2 regions of the Planococcus chinensis genome follow, and region 1 is predicted to be linked to the other one. Evidence: riboswitches for the same ligand, from Rfam matches in the RefSeq annotation. Region 1 holds a riboswitch; the other holds the start of a gene.
The links. Region 1 has a riboswitch for cobalamin ahead of ACFSDB_RS02780 (ABC transporter substrate-binding protein). Riboswitches for the same ligand answer to the same signal wherever they lie in the genome.

Region 1 (8,113 bases):
GCCGGACTGCTCGGATTTCTCTGCGTGTTCCTTTGCGCGAAAGGGAGCATCTGGAATTATCCGCTGGGCGTAGCCAACGTGATCTTATACGCATATATTTCCTACGGCGCGGGTTTCTACGGGGAAGTGATGCTGAACGGCCTATATTATTTGCCGATGAATATTTTGGGATGGTACATCTGGTTCGGGAAAGCGAAGCAAGCCGATCCTGCCGTCAAGGAGAAAACCGAAATGGACGTGGAAGTGAAAGCTGTGACCCTGAAGCAGAAAGCGCTGCTCGTGGCGGGGTCTGCTGCCGCAATCGCACTCTACGCATGGATTTTGACCTTGATGGGCGGCAATTTGCCGATCATTGACGCAACCACAACGGTGCTCAGCATCGTTGCGATGATCCTCATGGTGAAGCGCATCGCCTTCCAATGGAACTTGTGGATTTTCATCAATGCCATGTCGATGGTGCTGTGGGGATACAATTTCTTCTTCCAGAATGGCGAAACGATTGCGATGTTCGTCATGTGGAGCTTGTACTTAATCAATTCCGTGTACGGATATATCAATTGGAGAAAAGCGGAGCAAACGGCTATGGGGTTCAAAGGCCGTGTGCCAGGGCAGATGGCTGAAACTCCGTTTCTTGTGGAGGGCGCCAGCGGAAAATAAGGAAAAGAAGTCGCCGCCGATTCGCTTTTCAGCTGCTGGATAGAAGAAGCGGGATCGTGGAAGGGCAAGGCCAGGCAGAAATGCCGCGGGCCTTGCCCTTTGCCGGTTAAGCTCGTACTTTTAAAGTTGTCCAATAAGCCGCGTGATATAAGGGTTCGAAGGGATGAACTCCGTTTGACTCCACTAAAAATGTTTACAGCGCTTCTTTTTGAGCAATGGAAAGGGTAACAGGCAGATGGGGGCGATGCAGAATGCATGATTTTAATGAAGTGTTTATTCAGATTCTAATATTGCTGGCCATTGCGATAGCGGTCATCGGAGTTGCAAGGAAAATCAACCAGCCGGATACGATTGCACTCGTTTTGGTCGGCCTTCTATTAGGTATCGTCAATTTGCCATTTCCGCTGGTTGACCAGGCGGAAGCATTCATTACCCAATCGAATGTTTTCCAAGTCATCATCATTTCGCTGTTCCTGCCCATCCTTCTGGGAGATGCTACGTTGAAATTGCCGTTTCACCATTTATACAAGCAGAAGAATACGGTCATCGGGCTTGCCTTGGGCGGAACTTTTTTGTCTTTTATCATCATCGGTTTTGCAGGATATTTCCTGATCGGGCTGCCGATTGCTGTGGCCTTCACTTTTGCGGCCTTGATGAGCGCTACGGATCCGATCAGCGTACTTTCTATTTTCAAATCGGCAGGTGTTTCCGAAAAATTGTCCACCATCATGGAAGGGGAATCCTTGTTCAATGATGGGATTGCGATCGTGCTTTTCCAGATTGCATCCGTTTATTTATTGACCTATATCGAAATGGGCTGGGCAGGCGTCGGAAGCGGCGTTTGGTTGTTCCTGCGTTTTGCGGTAGGCGGAATCCTGGTTGGGGTCATCCTTGGCTTTCTCTTCTCGCAAGTCATCCGCTTTTATGACGATTATCCTTTTGAGATTGCCGTTTCGGCCTTGTTGTTTTTCGGCAGTTACTTTATAGCCGAGCATCTTCACGTCTCGGGTGTCATTGCCGTAGTAGCGGGTGGTTTTGTCTTTGCTGATTATGGCGGGAAAATCGGAATGTCCAAGGTAACTGAACAGAATATCAATTCATTTTGGGACGTCATTGCTTTGATTGCCAACTCACTGATTTTCCTGATTGTTGGCCTGGAAATCCGCAATATTGATTTGAACGGCCAGTGGGAAATTGTCATCTATGCAATTCTCATCGTTATTGGAGCGCGGATTGTTGCACTGTTCATCAGTACACTGCCGGCGAAAAGCCTGAACCGGAAAGAGCGCATCCTGCTCAATTGGGGCGGACTAAAAGGCAGCCTTTCCATCGCCTTGGCGCTCAGCCTTCCAGCGAGTTTTGATGGAAGGGACACGGTGCTGCTTCTGACATTCTCGGTCGTGTTGTTTTCTTTGGTGGTCCAGGGTTTGACGATCAAACCGCTTATCCGGAAACTCGGACTGAACGAAAAGGGCTGACGGCGGCGCACGAATGGTCCGGATAGATTCTTTCCGCCAGAAAAGATAAAATGGAAAGGAATATAAATCCGAAAGAGGTGCTGGCGATGGAATTGTATAAATGGACAGGACATAGAGACCAGGGTGTTGCAATGCTTGCTGGAACGCCGAACGCACGGCTGATCTACCTGGTGGACGGCGAGGAATCGACGGTGCTGTTCGAAGCGGAAGGAGGCGCAGCTCCCGAGGGCTTTGAAGCGTTCCAAGTGCTGAATGCAGTCGGCGACATCAACGACGGCTACTTTGCGGTATTCAACAACATTCCGGTGACGGAGGAAGGCAGGGAGATTTTTGAAGCGCGTTTCCAGAACCGTGCCGGCAAGGTGGAAGGGGAGCCCGGGTTCGCAGCGATCCGTGTTTTGCGTCCGCAGAGTTCAGATACATACATCATCCTGACGATGTGGAAAGACGAAGCGTCGTTCAAGAACTGGCAAAGTTCGGAATCCTACGGGCAGGCGCACGCTAAGCGTGGAACTGCGGAAGGCATCGACAAAAAACCGAATATCTTTGCGCGGCCTTCATTCGTAAAAACGTACATCCGGTAATCCGGCGCAGCCGGTTTTCTTGATCGCAATCAGCCACTCCCCGGAGTGGTTTTTTGCATTTCTGCCCGTTTTGTCGGGATTCCGGCAAACCCTCAATTGAAAATGTCTGCCGAATCGGGCTATAATGGAAAGGCTATTACTTAAAAGGGGGCAGGCGGCATGAGGAAAATGGTGAAAATCAAATTGACGACCATAATCCGCCAGCCGGACGTGGAAGAACAGAAGATGGAAATGTGGTCCGAGGGGACGATGACGGTGAAGAATGACCGGCGCTACTTGCAGTACGAGGAGCGGCAGGACGAACTGGACATCCGGACCACAGTGAAGCTCGGACAAGAGGACGCAATGGTTATGAGAAGCGGAGGCCTGCAGATGCGGCTGCCGTTTTTATTACATAAAGAGCAAACCGGCAATTTGACGAATGAACACGGTTCGTTCATGCTGACGACCAAAGCGCATGAGCTGTCAGTCAGCGACACACATTTCAAAGTCCGCTACGATCTTGCGATGGGCGAAAGCTTTGTCGGGGAATACGTGATGGAAATCCAATTTACGGAGGGTACACAATGAATGCAGTAGAAAAAGTACAGCACGCCATTAAAGGAGCAATCAGCGAAGCGGTCCAGAAAGCGGAATTATCGGCAGAGCCGGTGGACGTCTTTTTGGAGTCGCCGAAAGACAAAGCGAACGGGGATTACGCAACGAACATCGCGATGCAATTGACGCGCGTCGCTAAGAAAGCGCCGCGTGCGATTGCCGAGGCAATCCTTGAAAACATTGACAAGGAAGCAGCCAACATCGAGAAAATCGAAATTGCCGGACCAGGTTTCATCAACATCACCATCAAGAAGGAGTATTTGCTGGACGTTGTGAAGACGGTCCTGGAACAAGGAGCGGATTACGGCCGCACCAATTCAGGCGGCGGCGAACGCGTCCAGGTCGAGTTTGTTTCGGCGAACCCGACTGGCGACTTGCACCTTGGACATGCCCGCGGCTCGTCTGTCGGCGATTCGCTTTGCAACGTATTGGACCTTGCGGGATATGATGTATCGCGCGAATACTATATCAATGACGCCGGCAACCAGATCAACAATTTGGCATGGTCGATCGAAGCGCGTTATTTCGAAGCGCTCGGCCAGGAGCTGAACATGCCGGAAGACGGTTACCGCGGGCAGGACATCAAGGACATCGCGGAAGACTTGGTAAAAGAGCACGGCGACAAATACGTATCCATGACCAAAGAAGAACGCTTTGAAGCGTTCCGCAAGCACGGCTTGAAAGTGGAGCTTGCAAAGCTTCAGAAAGATCTGGCTGATTTCCGCGTCGAATTCGACGTTTGGTTCTCGGAAACATCGCTTTATGAAAAAGGCGAAATCGATGTGGCGCTGAACAAGCTCCGTGCGAATGGCCATATTTATGAAGAAGATGGCGCAACATGGTTCCGTTCGACGACATTCGGCGACGACAAAGACCGCGTCCTGATCAAGAACGACGGATCGTTCACTTATTTGCTTCCGGATATTGCTTACCACGAAGATAAATTAGCACGCGGCTTCGACAAGCTCATCAACATCTGGGGAGCCGATCACCACGGCTATATCCCGCGCATGAAAGCGGCGATCGAAGCGCTGGGCTATGACCGCGACACGCTTGAAGTGAGCATCATCCAGATGGTGCAGCTGTATAAAGACGGCGAGAAGATGAAGATGAGCAAACGTACCGGCAAAGCGGTGACAATGCGCGAGCTGGTTGAACTGGTCGGCTTGGATGCCGTACGTTATTTCTTCGCGATGCGTTCAGGCGACTCCCATATGGATTTCGATCTGGATCTGGCGGTTTCGCAGTCCAATGAAAACCCGGTCTATTACTCGCAATATGCACATGCCCGCATCTGCTCGATCCTGCGCCAAGGAGAAGAACTTGGCTTCACGCCTTCGACGGAGAATCTGAGCCTGCTCAGTTCCGAAAAGGAAGTGGATGTCATGAAGAAACTCGGCGACTTCCCGCAAGTGGTGGCGGACGCTGCAAGAATGCGCGCACCGCACCGCGTGACAACGTATATCCACGAACTGGCGGCCAATTTCCACAGTTTCTACAACGCCAATAAAGTCCTGGATGCTTCGAATGAGGAAATGACGCGTGCGCGCCTGGCGCTTATTACTGCCGTGAAAACGACGCTTGGAAATGCCTTGAAACTGGTCGGTGTCGCAGCTCCGGAAAAAATGTAAGAGACACGGAATTTTTTTCGTGTATAATGGATTTTGTAACGGAATTGAATATTCATATCATAAAGGTGCTTATGTCTAAGAACATGAGTTAAAAGGGAAGCCGGTTCGATTCCGGCGCGGTCCCGCCACTGTAAGTGAGAGCAATCTGCAGAATGCCACTGAAGCCGATCTTCGGGAAGGTGCAGAACGCAATGACCACGAGCCAGGAGACCTGCCTTTATGAAACGCTCTTTAAGCCTGCGAGGACCGGCTGGATGCACATGTTTTTTTATGTCGTCCTTTCAGACCCTCCGCATCGCTGCGGGGGGTCTTTTCATTGGAAAAGGCCCGAAAGCGCAGCGGTATCGGAATACATAATGAGCAAAAGCACGGCTTCAGCGCTGAGCCAGCGGTCCCCCTCCGCTGGCTCAGCGCTGAATGGAAAAAGAAAATTGGAGGAAACCACCATGAAAAAGTTTTGGAAGTTTGGGATGAGTGCAGGGCTTGCAGCCGTAATGCTGGCAGGATGCGGCGGAGAAAACGCGGCAGTTGAGGAACAGGACGTTGAAACACCGGCTGAGCCGCCGAAGGAAGTGGCGGAAGCCCAGTTTCCAGTTACATTGACGGATGCTGTCGGCGAAGAAGTCGTGATTGAAGAAGAACCGGATGCCATCGTTTCGATGATTCCGTCGAACACGGAAATCTCGTATGAACTGGGCCTCGGCGAAAAAATAGTCGGAGTTTCCGATTTTGATAATTATCCGGAAGAAGCAGCCAAAGTCGAAAAAATCGGCGGACAGGAATTCAACGTGGAAAAAATCATTAGCTTGAACCCGGATGTGGTGCTGGCTCATGAATCAGGCGTTGCCGTCGGAGAAGCTGGATTCCAGCAGCTGCGCGATGCCGGCATTCCGGTTTATGTGGTGCAAGAAGCGAAAAATTTTGATGAAGTATATGATACGATTACGGTAATCGGCCAGGCGACTGGCGCCATGGAAGAAGCGGATGCGCTTGTTTCTGAAATGGAAGTGCAAGTGGAGGAAATAAAAGAGCAGGCAAGTGCGGTTAAAGAACCGAAAAAAGTATTTATCGAAGTTTCCGGAGATCCGGAAATCTATACAGCAGGAAGCGGGACTTTTATGGATCATATGCTTGAAATCATCAATGCGGAAAATGTTGCTAAAGACCTTGAAGGCTGGGTTAGCATGGATCCGGAAGCGATCGTTGAAGCCAATCCGGATGTGATTTTGACGACATATGGCTATTATGTACCGGAAGCAGTCGATCAAGTCTTGGCGCGTCCAGGCTTTGAAAGTGTGGCTGCGGTGAAGGAAAAGGCAGTTGTTGATGTTAATTCGGATTTGGTCAACCGTTCGGGCCCAAGATTGACTGAGGGCTTGCTCGAAATGGCTGAAGCGGTATACCCTGAGGTATTCAGTGAGTAAAACCATTGCCGCCTACCTTGTCTCTCTTCTTCTATTGGCAGGGGCAGTGGTGCTGGGAGTGACGGTGGGGACGGTGGCGATTTCGCCGGCCGTGCTATGGAATCCGGCGTCGGACGAAGCAGCAGCCAATATCTTATGGAATATCCGCATGCCGCGCGTAGTGCTGGCTGGCCTTGTTGGCGCCGCACTCGCGATCGCGGGTGCCGCATTCCAAGGGCTTCTTAAAAACCCATTGGCTGATCCCTACACGTTAGGAGTGTCTTCCGGTGCCTCAGTCGGCGCCGTGATGACACTCTTTTTCGGCATTTCGATCCCTTTTCTCGGCATTTATACGCTGCCGGTCATGAGCATGATTGGAGCTTTGTTAACAATGCTCGCCGTGATGGCATTTGCTAAACTTGTGGACAAAGCGATGAAAATGGAGACGGTCATCCTGACAGGGATCATTTTCAGTTCGTTTCTTGGTTCATTGATTTCGTTGATGATTGCTTTGACCGGGGAAGAACTGCGCCAGATCATCGGCTGGCTGCTCGGAAGCGTATCGATGCGTGGCTGGCCGTATGTCCAGATGGCCTTGCCGTTCATCCTCATCGGTTCGTTCATCCTTTGGCTTAATCGCAGGGAGTTGAATGCCATGCTGTTCGGTGAAGAACGGGCGCAGCACCTCGGTGTGGATGTGAAAAAACGCAAAATGATGATTTTGGTCAGCGGTTCTGTCCTGACGGGAGCAGCGGTCGCCGTATCCGGCACAATCGGGTTTGTCGGACTGGTCGTGCCGCATATGGTCCGCCTCATCTGGGGCTCGGACCATCGCCATGTCCTGCCGCTGTCTTTCATCAATGGTGCCGCTTTGCTGATCGTCTGCGATCTGGTTTCACGGACAATCATTTCCCCGACGGAATTGCCTATTGGCGTCATTACTGCATTTATCGGAGCGCCGGTTTTCGCCTTCATCTTTTTCCGGCAGCGCAAAGGAGTGGCTTGATATGCTGAAAATCACAGAACTTACCGGCGGATACGGAGACAAGAATATAGTAGAAAGCGTGTCTTTTGAAGTGCCTAAAGGTTCGCTGCTCGGCATTCTCGGGCCGAATGGCAGCGGGAAATCGACGATGCTAAAACTGGTCAGCGGCGTCTTGCCGGCCAAAAGCGGCCACGTGGAAATTGCCGGTCAGGCGATTGGCAGTTTCGGCGCAAAAGAACTGGCAAAAAAAATGGCCGTCCTGCCCCAGCTGCACGCCCATGCATTTGCCCATACTGTCCGTGAAACCGTTTCGCTCGGCCGCTATCCGCATCAAAGCGGCTGGTTCTCTTCCTGGTCTGACGAAGACGAAGCTGCGGTTGTGGAAGCATTGGATTTAATGGCTATCCGGCATTATGAAAACACGCCGATCGACCAATTGTCTGGCGGGGAGCAGCAGCGGGTATTCGTCGCACAGGCTCTCGCCCAGCACGCACAAGTCCTGCTTTTGGACGAACCGACAAACCATCTCGATATCAATCACCAGCGGGAATTGCTCGATACGATCAAAAAACAGGCAATCGAAAAAGAACTGACGGTCGTTTCAATTTTTCACGATATCAACTTGGCTTCGATGTACTGCGATCAATTGCTGCTGCTCGATAAGGGCCGTGTCGTACGCATCGGTGAGCCGCATGAAGTGGTGCGGGAATCGGATATCGAAACGGTATACCATGCGCGCGTCAGCAACCATCCCCATCCTGAGCTTCCAAAACCGCAG
Region 2 (8,113 bases), on a different contig from region 1:
GGCGGAGCGGCTTGAGTTTCCAACCGCCTTTTTTGACACGGTGACGAGCCGCCATTGCCCGTTCAATGCCCATGAAGTGGCACGGGTGCTGCGCCCGGGCGGAATATTCCTGACCCAGCAAGTCGGCGAAACCGACAAAGCCAATCTGAAGACGGCATTCGGCCGCGGGCAGGCATTTGGCGAACGGGACGGCTCATTGCTTACACAATGCCGAAGAGAGATGGAAGCGGCAGCGTTTGACCGGATCGAATGCTTCGAATATGATGCACAGGAATATTACCGAAGGCCGGAGGATTTATTGTTCCTGCTCCGGCACACGCCGATCATTCCAGATTTTGGGCAGTACCCGGAAGACCGGGAGGCGTTCAATCGATTCATCAGGAAAAACCGGACACCCAAAGGCATACGGACCAATTCCAGGCGGTTTCTCTTGATCGCACACAAGTGAGGAGCTAGGTTGATGAAAAAAATGCAGGCAGGGAAATTCATTTATCATGTGGCAGAGCCGGGTGAAAAAACCGGCAAGACAGTCCTCCTTTACCATGGCTGGGGCGGGACTGCTGGAAGCTGGCAGGCATACGCGGAAGAGCTGGCGAAACAAGGCCACCGGGCAGTGGTGCCGGAGATCGCCTATAACGACTCGCGCAATCCGGTGGCCAATCCCTTCGAAATGGAGACGGTTCAAATCTATTTCTGGAAAGCCATCATAGAGAGCATCGAAGAGTTCGGGGAATTCCGGGAAGCGCTCGGCGTTCCGGAATCCGATATTGTGCTGGTCGGCAGTTCGATGGGCGGCTTTATCGCTTCCGGCATCTTTGCGCGTTATCCGGAAATCGCAGGGCTCGCAAGCATCAACGGCTCCGGGGCATTCGTGCTGACCGAACAGCTTTTCCGCGAACGGCAGGACCGGTCGCCGCTCCGCAAAGAAGAAGCGGAACTGCTCAACGGGTTCGACCCGATGCAGCAGGGAGCGGGCACAGGCGCCGTGCTCCTCATCAACGGCGAACAGGACCGGACGGTGCCGCTCGAAGGACATGCGGCATATTACCGGCATCTTTTAGAATCCCGCAATACAGGCTATACAGACAGAAAAATCGTTAAAGGCGCCGGCCATCAGTTTACACGAGAGATGGAACAGGAAGTGGCAGACTGGCTGGCAGGCATCAAATAGGGGGATTGGCATGCAATTTGCGCTCAAGGCAATGGACAATGAAACAGCTTTAGAAATACTGGGATGGCGATACGAAGAACCGTACGATTTCTATAACAACGAAGTTTCGGAAGAATCGCTCCTTGAACTGCTCGGCGGTACCTATCAAGCCGTGTGGGCGGAAGGCAGCCTGTTCGGGTTTCTGTGCGCGGGCAAAGCGGCTCAAGTGCCGAAAGGGCGGCTTGCCGGCGCTTATCCGGACGGGTTCATCGATATCGGCCTCGGGATGGATCCCCGAAAGACCGGGCAAGGAAACGGCCGGCCGTTCTTCAGCTTCGCTGCCGCGAAGGTGCAGGAACAGCATCCAGGCCTGCGCTTACGCTTGACGGTCGCGGCATTCAACAAACGGGCGATTCATTTGTACCGCCAGTCCGGTTTTGCAGAAGCGCAGCTGTTCAGCACGGATTCTGCAGACTTTATCACCATGGAAAAAGGAGAGTGACCGCGTGCAGGAAATCACATCTCCGGAGATGGCCGAGGAGGTGGGCGTTTTGCTCGCCTACGCCGCTTCTGTCGAAAAAGCGGCCTTGGAATACAGCCGCTACATCGAGATGCCGGACATGCGGCTGTTTGGAATGTGGGAAGGGGGCCGGTTGGCTGGCTGCATCGGCATTGAATGCCTCCATCCGCAGGCGCTCGAAATCAAGCACATCGCCGTCGCTCCAACCCAAAGAGGCCGGGGAATCGGGAAAGCACTCGTCAAGGCGGTCCGGAAAGAACTTACCCCAAACGTCATAGTTGCAGAAACGGACGGCGAAGCGGTCGGCTTCTACCGCAGCCTCGGTTTTGAAATCCGGAGCCTAGGAGAAAAATATCCCGGCGTGGAGCGCTTCAGGTGCCGTTGCCAGAAATGAAGAACAGCTCCTGTGTCATAGGGGGCGCAGAAACACTGACAAAACGTCCATGTTGGAAATCCGGCTAATCTGCTAAAAAACGGTGCTTGAAAAAGAAAAAGAAGTAGTTTATAGTTTAGGAATACAATATTTAGTGAATTGTATACATAACAACACCATATATAGTAAGACCAATAATGATGGTGCCTGAAAAGGCTTAATAGGGAATCCGTTGAAAACCGGAGCTGTACCCGCAACTGTAAGTGCCGACGAACTATGGCAATCCACTGTCCAATGGACGGGAAGGACATAGTGTAGGAGGACGCACGAGCCAGGAGACCTGCCATCGTTATAAGTTAATGCCCTTCTCCGGGAACTGGGAGGTATAACGAAGGTATTCTGCGCGGTGCAGCGGCTTTTGCCGGTTTCCGCCGGATTATTTACGTTTACCCAACCCATCCTCTCCCTGAGAAGATGGGTTTTTTGTATGCCCGCATACCGACTGGAGGACTGAACATGACACAGCAAATCGCAGCAAGCCGTTCCCGGACGATCCAGACCAAATTGGTTCTGCCGCCGGACACGAACCACATGGGCACCATTTTCGGCGGAACGGTCCTTAGCTTTATCGATGAAATCGCCGCTATCACGGCCATGAAGCACAGCGGCAAAGCCGTGGTGACCGCATCAATCGACACCGTGAACTTCCTGTCATCCGCTCGGGTCGGCAATGTCCTGCTCCTGGAAGGCGTCGTCATTTCCACTGGGCGCACGTCGATGGAAGTATACGTGAAAGCGGAATGCCAAAGCATCGAGACCAACGAGAAAACCTTGACGACGACCGCCATTTTGACGATGGTCGCCGTCGATGAAGTCGGAAAACCGACGCCGGTGCCTGGAGTGGTGCCGGAAACCGAACACGAGAAGCAGCTGTTCCAAAGTGCACAGGAGCGCAAGCAGCGCCGCATGAAAATCAACGAACACGCAAAGGAGCTGGTTTGATATGAATACCATCATCCATACAGAAAAAGATGCCGTGACAAAAGCGATCCTGCGGGCGAGAGATGTCTATAAGCTCGATGCCGCACCGCTGCTCGAAAAAGTGGCAGACCTGGAAAAGCAAGCAAAAGGCGAGCAGTCTTTGATTTATGCGCTCAACCGCATTTCCATGGCCGAGCCGGATTGGACATTCGTGGCTGCGGAGCTTTATTTGAACGAGTTGTACAAAGGTGCGGCGAAAAGCCGGGGCTATCAGACAGAAGCCAAATACGGCGATTTTTATGAACTGGTCGAAAAACTGAGCAGCATCGGCATTTATTCCGGCGACTTGCTGAAGAGTTATTCAAAAGAGGAAATCGGGGCGTTGGGCAATGAAATCCAGGCAGACCGGGATCTTTTGTTCAATTACATCGGCTTGTTTTTACTGGCAGACCGCTATTTGGCAAAAGATTACGAAGGGAATGTCCATGAATTGCCGCAGGAGCGTTTCCTCGTCATTGCGATGACCTTAATGCAGAACGAACCGCAGGAAAAGCGGCTGGACATGGTGAAGGAAGCTTACTGGGCGATGAGCAATCTGTATATGACCGTTGCGACGCCGACATTGTCAAACGCCGGCAAGAGCTTTGGCCAGCTGTCTTCCTGCTTTATCGATACGGTGGACGATTCGCTTGACGGCATTTACTTGAACAACTGGGACATCGCGCGCCTCAGCAAAGACGGCGGCGGCATCGGCGTCTATTACGGCAAAGTGCGCGCTTTGGGATCGGACATCAAAAAATTCAAAGGCAACTCGTCCGGCGTCATTCCGTGGATCCGCCTTGTCAACGACACGGCGGTCAGCGTCGACCAACTCGGCCAGCGCCAAGGCGCCGTCGCGATTTACCTGGACGTGTTCCATAAAGACATTATGAACGGTTTCCTGGATTTGAAGACGAACAACGGCGACGAGCGTCGGAAAGCGCACGACATTTTCACGGGCGTGGCGATTCCGGACCTGTTCATGGAAAAGCTGAAGGAAACAGATAGCAGCGGCCGCAGCACAGGCGAATGGCATACGTTCTGCCCGCATCAGGTGAAGACGGTCATGGGCTGGAAAGATGAAACCGGAACTGCGCTTGGCCTGGAAGACTTCTACGATGAAACGGACATCAAGCATTTTACGGAGAAATACGAAGAAGCGGTGGGCAATCCGCTATTGCCGCGGAAAACTTACCGGGCGATGGACATCATGGCGCGCGTCATGGTATCGCAGCTTGAGACCGGTACGCCGTATATGTTCTACCGCGACGAAGTCAACCGCCAGAACCCGAACAAGCACCTGCGCGGCAAAGGGCTTACGTCGATTTACTGCAGTAATTTGTGTACAGAAATAACCCAAAATATGTCAGCTACTACTATCACTAAAGAATACACCGACGAAGACGGCAACCTCGTGATGATCCGCAAGCCGGGCGATTTTGTCGTCTGCAACTTGTCATCGATCAACTTGCCGCGTGCGGTGAAAGCAGACGTGCTGGAGCGCCTTGTGCCGATTCAGATGCGCATGCTGGATAACGTCATTGATTTGAATACCATTTCCGTCGGCCAAGCCGATGCAACAAATAAGAAATATAGAGCAGTTGGTTTAGGAACTTTCGGATGGCACCATCTTTTGGCGCTCCAAGGCATCCACTGGGAAACGGAAGAAGCCGTGGCGTTCGCTGATAAATTGTACGAAGAAATCGCCTACCATACGATCCGCTCTTCGATGGAACTCGCCAAGGAAAAAGGCGCATACCGCGAATTTGCTGGCTCCGAATGGGAGACCGGCGAGTATTTTGACCGCAAAGGCTATACAAGCGTTCGCTGGAACGAATTGCAAAGCGCCATTACGGAAAACGGCGTCCGCAACGGCTGGATGATGGCGGTGGCGCCGAACTCATCAACGGCCAAAATCGGCGGCTCAACGGACGGCATCGATCCGCTTTATGCAGTGGAATTTGCGGAAGAAAAGAAAAACTTCAAATTCAAAGTGACGGCGCCGGACCTTGACCACAACACCTATGACTATTACCGCCGTGCGCGCCACGTACTCGACCAAAACTGGAGCATCCGCCAGAACGCGGCCCGCCAGCGCCATATCGACCAGGCCATCAGCTTCAATTTCTATGTGCCGCACACGATCAAAGCGAAAGAATTGCTGGGGCTGCATTTTGAAGCATGGGAGCAGGGCTTGAAGACGACGTACTATGTCCGCAGCACATCCCAGGCGGAAATCGAAGAATGCGAAGCTTGCCAAAGCTAAGGAGGAACCACTATGTCCATTCACGCACCATTGCAAAAGATCAAGTTGCTCAATCCCGAGCAGCCGAATAAATCCACCGGCATCATAAACGGGGAGTCGTCCGGTTTACTGAACTGGAACGATATCGCCTATCCGCAAATGTACGATTTGTACCAAACGCTGCTGTCGAACTTCTGGAAAGCCCAGGAAATCAATATGCAGGACGACATCAAGCAATGGGATCATTTGACGGACGTCGAACGCGACGTGTTTCTGCGCATCAACACGCAGCTGGCGTCGCTCGACAGCCTGCAGACGCCGACGATGAGCCAGGCGATGGACTACGTCACCGACTCGAGCTTCAAGGCGATTTTCGCGGTCATTTCCCAGCAGGAAGCGGTGCACAACGAGTCGTATTCGTATATCCTGAGTTCACTGGTGTCAATCAGCGAGCAAAATGCGCGCTTCAACCAGGCGAAAAGCGATCCGATCGTAAGAAAGCGCAATGATTTGATCCTGGATGCCTACGAAGCATTTCGCCAGAACCCGACGCCGCAGACCTTGTTCCGCTTGAGTGTCAACTCGATCAACCTCGAAGGCATTTATTTCTACGCCGGCTTCGCCTTTTTCTATCATTTGGCGCGCCAGCAGAAAATGCTCAAGACGAGCACGATGATCAGCTATATCCAGCGCGACGAAATGCAGCACGCGTATTTCATTTCCCAGTTTATCCGCATCATGCTGACAGAAAATCCCGAACTGAATACTGAGGAAAACATTCAATACGTCTACGACGCTGTAGACAAAGCGGTAGGGCTGGAGAAAGAATGGGCACACCACATTCTGAAGGACATCCAGGGGCTTGATCTAGATGAGTTCGAAGGCTATGTCGAATACTTGGCCAACAAACGCCTGCGCCAGCTCGGTCTCGACAATCTGTACATTGAACAGAGCAACCCGATGCCGTGGATTCAGGTATTTGGCGATGACATGATGAATGAAACCAAATCGGACTTTTTCGAGCAGAAATCCCGGACCTATTCGAAAGTGTCGCAGTCGAATGGCTTCGACGAACTATGACCCGCGGATTGCCATCGTCTACGCATCTGTCACTGGGAATACAGAAGCGGTGGCGGAGATATTGCAGGAAATCTGCCTTTCCAAGGGGCTGGAAGTGGAGCTTTGGCCAATAAATGCCTTTTCGCTCTCAGAACTCTCACGTTACGATGCGGTTCTGGTCGGCACGTTTACATGGGGCAGCGGCGAGATTCCGAAAGAAATGCACGGCTTGTTCGAAGCATTCGAGCACTTGGGGAACAATCGTATCATCACCGCGGTCTTTGGAACCGGCGACAGCTTTTTCGCCGAATTCTGCGGCGCCGTCGACCGTTTCCGAGATATGCTGTTTGTGCAGACTGACCTTGCAGCTACGTTAAAAATCGAACTGGCGCCACAGGAAACCGACGTTGTCCGCTGCGAAAAACTGGTGGCCAGCGTCGAGAACAAGTTGGCAGTGTTTCCTGGGGAGATAAGCGGGTATTAATGTCAGTAAGGCAACGCAATTCCGAAGGAGGGACCAGGATGGCGGTTCATAAATGGTGGAAGCTGAGCGCGGCAGCACTGCTGTCGGTCAGCATGCTTTCAGCGTGCGGCGGCGATGGCGGCGGAGAGAATGAGGACGAAGAACACGAAAACATGGAGAATGAAGACGAAGAAGAAGACGATTGATTCAAGAGAAAGAAGCCGAGAAGGCTTCTTTTTTTATAGGAAACGGCTACGGAATCCTATGCTGCACAATAGAAACAGGAAGCGACGGATGAACTCCTTCAATAAAATACGAGTATCCGGCTCCTTAAAGGGTATAAAAAGAATATACTGAAAATTCCTGGCTTTGAAAGAAAGCGGAAGGGAGGAATTCTTATGGCACAGGCGAAATGGCTGAAAGTCGGAGCAGCAGCATTTCTGTCGATCGGGATGCTTGCAGCTTGCGGTGATGCGGAAGACGAAGCGCCGGTGGACAACGACGCCGATGTGACGCCTGAAGAAGGCGAAGAAGAAGTCATTCCGGAAGGCGACATTACGGATACGGATAGTGAATTTCATGACGACGATTCGGATGATAAGGAAAAAGACGATTCAGGCGGATGATGGCATGGAACAGAGGCAGGCAGCTGGTTTTCGGCAGTCTGCCTTTTTCTGATAAACAAATGCCGACCTAAGGAATAAAGGAGCAGCAAGGAGACTAAGAAGAACCAGGAAATCTGATGCGAAGAAAGGAGAACTTATGGGAATCCAGACGATTGATGACTATATCCGGCAAGCGCCGGAAAATGTACAGGAAATCCTTCAGACACTGAGGCATATCATCCGAGAAGAAGCGCCGCATGCCCAGGAAGCGATCAGCTATCAAATGCCGACATTCGTATTGAATGGCAACCTGGTGCATTTTGCCGCCTTCAAGAACCACATCGGGTTTTATCCGGTCCCAACCGGCATTACGGCGTTTCAGGACGAGTTGGCTCCGTACAAACAAGGGAAAGGATCGGTCCAATTTCCGCTCGATCAGCCAATGCCATATGATTTGGTCCGCCGGATCGTCCGTTACCGGGTTGCGGAAAATCTGGAGAAGGCAAAAAAATAACGGCAGGCAGCTGCCGTAATAAACATCAAGAGATACTGTAAAGCAGGACAGGCCGGATGCACAAGTCCGGCCTGTTTTTAGTTGCCGGGACGGCGGTACTTGCAGCAAATCGGGCTTTACTTGCGGCAATCAAGAGTTTACTTGCGACAAATCGAACCTTACTT

Region 2: linked by a shared signal. The riboswitch ahead of ACFSDB_RS00305 (acyl-CoA thioesterase) and the one ahead of ACFSDB_RS02780 (ABC transporter substrate-binding protein) in region 1 are both predicted to bind cobalamin.

What each region holds. Positions count from the first base shown of each region.
Region 1 covers NZ_JBHUFW010000004.1:47,953-56,065, forward strand. The annotation lists gene pnuC (nicotinamide riboside transporter PnuC) at 1-657, shown strand, start outside; gene ACFSDB_RS02760 (cation:proton antiporter) at 909-2,135, shown strand; gene ACFSDB_RS02765 (antibiotic biosynthesis monooxygenase family protein) at 2,222-2,719, shown strand; gene ACFSDB_RS02770 (YwiB family protein) at 2,879-3,289, shown strand; gene argS (arginine--tRNA ligase) at 3,286-4,947, shown strand; cobalamin riboswitch at 4,994-5,180, shown strand; gene ACFSDB_RS02780 (ABC transporter substrate-binding protein) at 5,394-6,371, shown strand; gene ACFSDB_RS02785 (FecCD family ABC transporter permease) at 6,364-7,356, shown strand; gene ACFSDB_RS02790 (adenosylcobinamide amidohydrolase) at 7,358-8,113, shown strand, end outside.
Region 2 covers NZ_JBHUFW010000002.1:46,178-54,290, forward strand. The annotation lists gene ACFSDB_RS00285 (class I SAM-dependent methyltransferase) at 1-448, shown strand, start outside; gene ACFSDB_RS00290 (alpha/beta hydrolase) at 461-1,171, shown strand; gene ACFSDB_RS00295 (GNAT family N-acetyltransferase) at 1,182-1,652, shown strand; gene ACFSDB_RS00300 (GNAT family N-acetyltransferase) at 1,657-2,064, shown strand; cobalamin riboswitch at 2,228-2,405, shown strand; gene ACFSDB_RS00305 (acyl-CoA thioesterase) at 2,560-3,045, shown strand; gene ACFSDB_RS00310 (ribonucleoside-diphosphate reductase subunit alpha) at 3,047-5,329, shown strand; gene ACFSDB_RS00315 (ribonucleotide-diphosphate reductase subunit beta) at 5,342-6,388, shown strand; gene ACFSDB_RS00320 (flavodoxin domain-containing protein) at 6,369-6,851, shown strand; gene ACFSDB_RS00325 (hypothetical protein) at 6,890-7,036, shown strand; gene ACFSDB_RS00330 (DNA primase) at 7,229-7,456, shown strand; gene ACFSDB_RS00335 (iron chaperone) at 7,593-7,949, shown strand.